Regions from separate parts of the Thermoanaerobacter kivui genome, predicted to be linked through region 2. Evidence: riboswitches for the same ligand, from Rfam matches in the RefSeq annotation. Region 2 holds a riboswitch; the other holds the start of a gene.

Region 1 (4,640 bases), 160 kb from region 2:
TTTTTGCACCTCATCCTGATGATGAAACGCTTGCTGCTGCCGGTTTAATTCAGGACACCTTAAGATATGGAGGATGCGTTAAAGTCATAGTAATGACTAATGGAGATTCTTTCGAGCGTGCAGTTATAGAAAATTATGAAATTCCAATGCCTAAGCCACAGGAGTTTTTGCGCCTCGGCTATGACAGGCAAAAAGAAACTAAAAATGCCCTAAAATACTTAGGCGTTAAAGGTGAAAATATAATTTTTTTAGGATACCCTGATAAAGGTTTAGCTCCTCTTTGGTGGAAATATTGGAATGTACCTTATAAAAGCTTTGGTACTAAGACAACAATAAGCCCCTATGATAATTCATACATTCTGAAAGTAGAATACAATGGAAAAAACATAATAAAAGATTTAACAAAAATTATAAAAGAATATAACCCTACGCTTATTGTGTATCCTCATCCAAATGAGCTTCATCCCGACCATTGGGCAACAAATAGTTTTGTAAAATATACCTTATATCTTCTTAAAAAAGAAAATCTCCCTCAATTTCTTTACATAATTCATCGCACAGACTGGCCACTGCCTTTTGGAAAACATTCTCAATTAAATCTAAATCCTCCTCAAAATCTTTTGAAGACAGGAACAGAGTGGCATCTATATCCTCTTGCAAAAACCGATATTGACAAAAAGGGAGAAGCAATAATGATGTATAAAACTCAGATAAAAGTGATGAAAGACTTTTTATTGGCTTTTGACAGAAAAACAGAGCTGTATGGGTTTTATGAAGACGGCATATTGAAAAAATACAATAAAAACCGTAAATTTGATGATTATAAAGTGATAATAGACCCAGAATATGATAATTTTAGAGATTATGAAAATGGAAGTGTTGATATAACAGGAGTGTATGCATATATACAAAATAATAATTTGCACATAACTATAAAGTGTAGACAACCTGCAAAGCCACTTTATGAATACAACTTATATGGTATACTATTTAAAGGCCATAAAGAAGTTACAAGAATAAATGCAAAAGTTACAAATGGAAAATTAGTCTATAGAAAAGGAGATGTCAATATAAAAAATAGAATAATTCATATCACTATTCCTATAAATATAGACTTTGATGCAATATATTTATCTGCTACCACTACTTCTAATAAATATCTTATTGACAAAACAGCGTGGAGACTTTTGAAAAAAGAAAAATAATCAATATCCTATTAACTTGTAGCCATTTACTAAAATTTTATTTGCAGAACTCATTTTGTAAATTACATCAATTTTTTGAAATTGGTTTCACCAATAAAGCTACATTGCCTTCATTTCTAAAATAATGTGTGTAAAATTTTAGTCTAAAAATATAACTATGCAAAAACTCAGTAACCTTCAAAATTTCGACAGACATGTTACAATCAAATAAGTTGACATTTTATGATAAATTTTTTACAATATATTGAGTAAAGGGGAGTAGTTCGCATAGCTTATATGTGGTAAAGTCAACATATCGGGAAACCCTGGCTTTACCTTAAAGAACGAGACCTTTACATAATATGTTTTACATATTATGTAAAGGTCCTAATTTATTTATAGAGCAAATATAATAGTTGGGGAGGCAATAAAATGGAGGCACTTGTCACATCATTTGTCCTTATCTTTACTTCTGAGATGGGAGATAAGTCACAGCTCATGTCAATGGCTTTTGCTACTCTTTTTAAAGTAAGGACTGTTCTTATAAGTATATTTATCGCAGCCTTAATAAACAATGGCATTGCTGTGATATTTGGTTCGTATATCACCGAATACATTCCCATTTTTTATATAAAATTTTTAGCTGCTTTATTATTTTTGTTTTTTGGAATTTCAACTTTAATAGAGAAAGAAACAAAACAGGAAAAAATAAAAAATTCAAAATATGGTCCTGTTGCAACTATTATAAGTACATATGTACTATCAGAATTTGGAGACAAAACGCAATTGGCTGCTATAGCTTTGACTGCATCATATAACAGTCCTCTGTACATATTAATAGGTACTACTCTGGGGATATTTTTAGCAGATATATTAGGAATAATTGTAGGTATCTATTTCAATAAAAAATTTCCCTCTCAATACTTAAAATATCTATCTTCTTTCATATTCATCGCTTTTGGTCTTTCTACTTTGTATAAATTGTTTTTCTAAGTCAAAAACGGGTACTTAAATTGTACCCGTTTTTGACCCTCTCATCGGAAGTTTTACCTGCCGTAACAGAAAACCATATTACCTATTCTTGCCGCTATAGGAAGTGACCACAACCACGCATTAGTAGAACTTTGGTCAAAATAATACAAGGCTCCGTTTGTTGGGTCAACACCACTTAACGCATCTCTTGCTGCACTTATAGCGTCAACTGAAGCAGGTCTATTTATCCACCCATTTAGCACAGGAGTAAATTGGTAATTTCCGTATGCATCGACTTGATATATCACATCTTTTATAGTATTAGGGAAAATACCACTTTTAACTCTGTTTATTACTACAGCCGCAACTGCTACTTTAGCCTGGTATGGTTCTCCATCTGCTTCCGCGGTAACAAGTCGCGCAAGGAGGTCAAATTCCTCTTTTGTGTAGGGTATTACACCCCTTTCGATAGAACCTCTGCTGACATCCTGATATGCCCTATTAGAAGAAGTAGCACTGGGTATAATAAAGACTTGTCCAGGATATATTATGTCGCTTTTGTATCCGTTTGCAGATTTGAGCATATCAACAGTAATGCCGTATTTTAAAGCAATTAAGTACAAACTGTCACCTTTTTGGACAACATATGTGTTATCACTACCCGGCACTTGTAAAACTTGTCCTGGGTATATTACGGTACTTTGAAGGCCGTTTAAAGACATCAGCTTAGTATAGGTAGTTCCGTATTTTTGACTTATACCCCATAAGGTATCGCCGGGTTTAACTGTGTAAGTTGCGGCAAATACTGATTGGGAAATAAACAATCCGGCTATAACTGATGCGATGAGAGGTTTGACCTTGATGCGAATATTAAACATGTTGTTCCCCCTTTTGCCTCCGAGGTTAGTTGACGGGTTCGGGTTAGGGACACCCTACCACAAAAGTGGATTCACCCCAATTTAGTTCCCCCGTACCCCTTATCGGGGATTCGGCATATTTTTAACTAAATTATAGCCGGATATTTAACTTGTGTCCATATTAAACTGGTGGAAAGATAGGTAATGTTATGGTAAATTCACTACCTTTCCCTACTTCACTTTTTACAGTGACGCTTCCTTTATGTTCCTCAATAATCCACTTAGCAATAGCTAATCCCAATCCTGCCCCACCTGTCTCTTTGGCTCTCGCTTTGTCTACTCTGTAAAACCTATCAAAAATATGTGGAATGTCCTCTTTTGGTATTCCCACGCCATCATCTTTAATTTTTATATAGGCTTTTGAGTTATCCTTCCCCACATCAATTTCTATATTGCCATCTGAAGAAGTGTATTTTGCTGCATTGTCTAAAAATATCCTTATAAGCTCTTTAATGAGTTTTTTGTTAGCCATTATATTTATGTCATTTTGCCCTTTTACAACTATATTTTTGCTTTCATTTAACATTTTTATTTCCTCTGCAACCTCTTTTATTACATCCTTTAAATTAAACTCTTCCTTATTTAACTTTATCGATTTATTATCTCCTTTTGCCAACAAAAGAAGTCTTTCAATGAGATGCTCCATGTCTAATGTCTCTTTTTTAATCGCCTCTATAGCCTCTTGCAATACGGCTTTGTCCTCTTTTCCCCATCTATCCAACATGTCAATATACCCTTTTATTACAGAAATTGGGGTTCTAAGTTCGTGAGAAGCATCAGAGACAAACATGTTCTGCCTTTTAAAAGAATCTTCCAACCTATCCAGCATGTCATTAAAGGTTTTTGCCAATCTTGTAAGTTCATCGTCTTCTCCATATATTTTAAGTCTTTTATTTAACCCATGGGCATCTATCTCTCTTACTTCTTTTGTCATATAATCCACAGGTCTTAAAGCCCTCTTTGTAACGAAATATCCTGCAATAAAGGACACAAAAATTCCTGCCGCATCCGCAAAAAACATCAAAATAAAAAGTAGCTTCAAAAACAAATATTCATTTTCCATGTCCTTTATCACTTGAATATAGAACACTTTATCATCGCTTTTAAAAATGGTATTGAGGTAAGTCAAATCCTTATCATATTTGTCAATTTTAACAGGAATATCTATGTTTACATCATGAGGAATATTAATTCTTTCTAATCTTTTAGAAGAATAGATGACATTCCCTTTTTCATCAAATATTTTTGTATAAATATTTTCATTTGGTATGCTTGAAAAAATCAAATCTTTTTCAAATAAATTGACGTCCCCTTTTATTTCCCCCAGTTTACTTTTTATAGCCTCTGCCTGGCTTGTTACTTGGTCCATTGCTTGGTATATTAGATAATATTTTAAGCCGTAAAGCACAGAAGCATTAAGCACAACCAGTATTACTGAAAAAACTACAGAATAAAGAAGAGCTATCCTTAAAGTTATGCGGCGGGGCCACAGCTTAATCTTCATCTTTATCCTCCTTCAAAGTGTACCCCACTCCTCTTATGGTGTGGATTAACTTCCGGTCAAAAG
Region 2 (4,640 bases):
CATTTTCCAAGAGGAAGAAAGAGCTTTCTACAATTTAGAAAGATTATGGGCAGATGCAAAGGAAATAGTGCTTGACAACCTTGTTTGAGGCATGTATAATAACGTTAATAATTTTTTTCATCTTAAAGTCTTATCTTTTTTTGCAGATGAATTTTTTTGCAGCCTATCAGTAATTTTTCATCACTTCACTGCATATATTTAAATTGTATGATTAGGGGGATTCAAAGTCAATGAAGACGCATCCTATCTTAAAAAGCATAATCCCTATAATGGAAGGAATAGCTAATACGTTTGGGAAAAATTGCGAAGTAGCACTGCATGACTTTTCTTCGCCTCAATATCCTATTATTGCAATTGTAAACGGACATGTAACGGGAAGAGAAGTGGGGAGTCCTTTGCCTGAAACTATATCGAAAGTATTGAAATCTGATAACGTTGAAAATTTAATAAACTATAAAAACAAAGGGAAAGATGGGAAAATTTTGAAGTCATCTGCTCTTTTTATAAAAGACGAAAATGGTAAGCCTGTTGGATGCCTTACCATCAATATTGATATCTCAGAATTTATAATGGTAAAAAATACCTTATCAGAGTTTTGCGATGTGACTGATACCAATGAGGAGGCTCGAGAGGCTTATACAGGCAGTGTTAGTGAGGTTTTAGAGAGCATAGTGAATACCACATTAGAAAATTATGGAAAACCTGTAAATTTCATGACAAAAGAAGAAAAAGTGCAGGTAGTCAAGATGTTGGATGCTAAAGGCACTTTTTTGATAAGGGGAGCTATAGATTATGTAGCGAAGATATTGTGTGTTTCCAGATATACTATATACAATTATTTGGATGAAATAAGAGTAGGAGATGATTTTGGGAAATATTAACTTGTTTCTCTTTACAACTTTTAGATTTTATGATATAATAAAAATAAATTGAAAATTGAATAAAATGCTAAACGCTGAATTCGTAAAGAAGCGGGGGAACCAATTTTCGGGGTGAATCCATCTTTAAGATGGTAGGGTTATCTTTCGGCCCGAACCCGTCAGCTAACCTCGTAAGCGTTGAAAGAGGAGGATGATAGCATTGGTGTCTGATTTTGTTTTTTTATCAGACGGCAAATCGTAAAGCTATAGATTTCCTCTATAGCTTTTTCATTTCTTAAAAAGGGGGTTTAAGAAGATGGGTGCAGTCTCCTTTGCAGTAATAGGAGCCGGTAACGGGGGTCAGGCAATAGCAGGGCACTTGGCTTTGAAAGGCTTTAAGGTAAATCTTTACAACAGAACCTATGAAAAATTAATTCCGATAATAGAAAAAGGTGGAATAGAGTTAAAAGGGGAAATTAAAGGATTTGGAAAATTAAATTTGATAACTGATGATATGAAAAAAGCCGTTGAAGGCGTTGACATAATTTTAGTTGCAGTTCCAGCGTCTGCTCATTATAAAATTGCTAATGAAGTGTTGCCATATCTTGAGGAAGGACAGATAATCGTATTGAATCCTGGAAGAACAGGTGGTGCCTTAGAATTTCACAATGTAATTAGAAAGAGAAGAGGTTTAGAAGTAGTTATTGCAGAAACAGATACTTTTATATATGCCTGCAGGTCTTCCATGGGAAAGGCAAAGATATACAAGATAAAAGAGGTTGTGTCTGTTGCTGCAATACCCAAAGACAAAACTCAGATGGTAGTAGAGGCACTTAACACTGCTTTTCCTCAATTTGTACCAGCGCAAAATGTTTTAGAAACCAGCTTCAATAACTTTGGCTCTGTTTTTCATCCAACGCCTACCTTGTTAAATGCGGCGAGAATTGAGACGACAAAAGGCAATTTTGAATATTATCGCGAAGGAATTTCACCTTCTGTAGCAAAGATATTGGAAAAAATAGATAACGAAAGAATGATGGTGGCGAAAGCTCTAGGTGTAAATACTATTTCCGCTAAAAGATGGCTAAAAGAAAGTTACAATGCAGAAGGAGAAAATCTATATGAGGTAATTCAAAACACAAAAGCTTATGTAGGTTTGTTAGCTCCTGAAACATTAGATTGCCGGTATATATTTGAAGATGTTCCTATGAGTTTAGTGCCTATGTCTTCTATAGCAAAAGAGATAGGTATCAAGACTCTTACTATTGATGCTGTTATACATCTTGCTTCAGTTATGCATAGAAAAGATTACTGGAAAATAGGAAGGACTGCTGAAAAGCTTGGCATAAAAGGAATGTCAGTTGAAGAGATAATAGAATTGGTTGAAGGAAGAAGAAAGGAGGTAACGATAGCATGAAGAAGTTAATTGTAGCGGCAGCTATAGGGAATTGTGTTCATGTAGCAGGAGTGTATAACTTTTTGAGGTTTGCCGAGCAGCAAGGTTATGAGACTGTATTTTTGGGACCTGCTGTTCCTATTAAAAAATTGATAGAAGCCGTTAAAGAACATAAACCGGGGATTGTAGGAGTAAGCTATAGACTGACTCCTTCTGCTCTTGAAAAACTTTTAGAAGAATTAAAGAGGGAAATAGAAGTAAATAATTTGCAACATATAAAATGGGTATTTGGAGGGACAGAACCTAATGCAGAAGTAGCTTGTAAATCAGGAATATTTGTGACAGTTTTTGATGGCAAAAATGGGGATGAAGCTACAATCAACTTTCTAAGAGGAGGAAGCACAAGTCATAGACAGCGGGTTTTTGCTGATACACTAATAGGAAGAATAGAAGATAAATTTCCCTATCCTATCATAAGACACCACTTTGGTCTTCCTTCATTAGAAGATACTATAGAGGGTGTTAAGAAGATAGCAGAGGCAGAAATTTTAGATGTAATTTCTCTCGCGCCAGACCAAAATGCTCAAGAGCACTTCTTTGATAAAAAATATGACAAGTCTTTAGATGGAGCAGGCGGTGTTTCTATAAGAAAGAAAGAAGACTTAATAAGAATATATGAGGCTTCAAAAAGAGGTAACTATCCTCTTCTCAGATGTTACAGTGGTACAAATGATGTTTTCAAGATGGCAGAGATGCTTCTAGAGACTATCCATAACGCTTGGGCAGCGATTCCCCTTTGCTGGTATAATGTATTGGACGGCAGAGGACCAAGGGATGTAAATACTTCCATAAGAGAAAATCAGCAGCTTATGAAATGGCACGCTGAAAAAGGAGTACCTGTAGAAGTAAACGAAGCACATCATTGGAGTTTGAGAGATGCTCACGACGTAATTGGAGTAACAATGGCTTATCTTGCTGCATATAACGCCAAAAAGATGGGAGTAAAAGATTATGTAGCGCAGTTTATGTTTAATGTACCTGCGTCTATTTCTCCGAAAATGGATTTGGCAAAGATGCTTGCGAAGATAGAATTGATAGAAGAATTACAAGATGAAAACTTTAGAGTTATAAGGCAAGCAAGGGCAGGACTTGCAAGTTTTCCAACTGACCTTTTAGAGGCCAAGGGTCAGTTGGCTTCCAGTGCTTATCTCTCTATGGCTATAAGACCTCATATATATCACGTAGTGGGATATTGTGAAGCTCATCATGCTGCAACGTCAGAAGATATAATTGAAAGCGTTAAAATAGTAAAAGCCGTGATAAAAAACTCTATGTTTGGAATGCCTGATTTGACTCAGGATAAAGAAGTAATTCAAAGAAAAGAACAGTTAAAGAAAGAGACAAGGATTTTATTGGAAGCGATAAAGAGCTTGGCACCTCACAGTCCTGATCCACTGGTAGATCCAGATGTGTTGGCACTAGCAATAAAAATAGGTCTATTGGATGCACCTCATCTTAAAGGTAACAAATATGCTAAAGGAGCACTACAAACCAAAGTTATAGATGGGGCATGTTACGCTTATGACTATGAAAAACACAGAATAATACCTGAAGAAGAAAGGGTAGAAAAGATTTTACGTGAATATGAAAGATTAGTTATAACAGTATAAAATTTAGGAACGTAAGATCTATTCTTACGTTCCTTATTCAATTTTCTTTAAATATATATGAAGGGGAGGAATGATAATCAAATGTGTGGATTGGCAGGAATTATAGGAACTGGTGATAAGAGCAAAGTACAAAGGATGCTTGATAAAATACGACATCGTGGCCCGGATGAGTCAGGTATTTTTGCAGATGAAAATATTACATTAGGCCATAATAGGTTGACGATAATTGACCTTTATCATGGACGCCAACCTATAAAAAACGAAGATGGCAGGTATTGGCTTATTTATAATGGAGAAATTTACAATTACCAATTATTGCGTAAAGAGTTAAAAAACCATATTTTTTCCACAGATACTGATAGCGAAGTAATAATTCATTTGTATGAAGAACTAAGTAAAAATTGTGTTAACTATATTGATGGAATGTTTGCTTTAGTTATTTATGACTCTAAAAAAAAGACCATATTTATTGCTCGCGATCCGTTAGGAATAAAGCCATTGTATTATGGTAAAACAAAAGAAGGTTATTTTGCCTTTGCTTCGGAGATTAAAGCACTTCAGGAAGTAACTGATGATATAAATGAATTTCCTAATGGATATATTTATACAACTGAAAATGGATTTGAAAAATATTATTCAATTCCACAAGATCCGATGTATTTTGCAGATGTTGATAATATTATTAATGGATTAAGGCTTAGATTAGAGGATTCA

What was found. Region 2 has a riboswitch for cyclic di-AMP ahead of TKV_RS04510 (NAD/NADP octopine/nopaline dehydrogenase family protein). Riboswitches for the same ligand answer to the same signal wherever they lie in the genome.
Region 1: another riboswitch for cyclic di-AMP. It lies ahead of TKV_RS05250 (cell wall hydrolase); the one in region 2 lies ahead of TKV_RS04510 (NAD/NADP octopine/nopaline dehydrogenase family protein).

What each region holds. Positions count from the first base shown of each region.
Region 1 is NZ_CP009170.1:1,050,958-1,055,597, reverse strand. It holds gene TKV_RS05260 (PIG-L deacetylase family protein) at 1-1,205, shown strand, start outside; gene TKV_RS05255 (TMEM165/GDT1 family protein) at 1,617-2,177, shown strand; gene TKV_RS05250 (cell wall hydrolase) at 2,231-3,034, opposite strand; cyclic di-AMP (ydaO/yuaA leader) riboswitch at 3,034-3,160, opposite strand; gene TKV_RS05245 (sensor histidine kinase) at 3,195-4,577, opposite strand; gene TKV_RS05240 (response regulator transcription factor) at 4,567-4,640, opposite strand, start outside.
Region 2 is NZ_CP009170.1:890,321-894,960, forward strand. It holds gene rsfS (ribosome silencing factor) at 1-88, shown strand, start outside; gene TKV_RS04505 (helix-turn-helix transcriptional regulator) at 231-881, shown strand; cyclic di-AMP (ydaO/yuaA leader) riboswitch at 944-1,072, shown strand; gene TKV_RS04510 (NAD/NADP octopine/nopaline dehydrogenase family protein) at 1,177-2,277, shown strand; gene TKV_RS04515 (cobalamin-dependent protein) at 2,274-3,926, shown strand; gene asnB (asparagine synthase B) at 4,008-4,640, shown strand, end outside.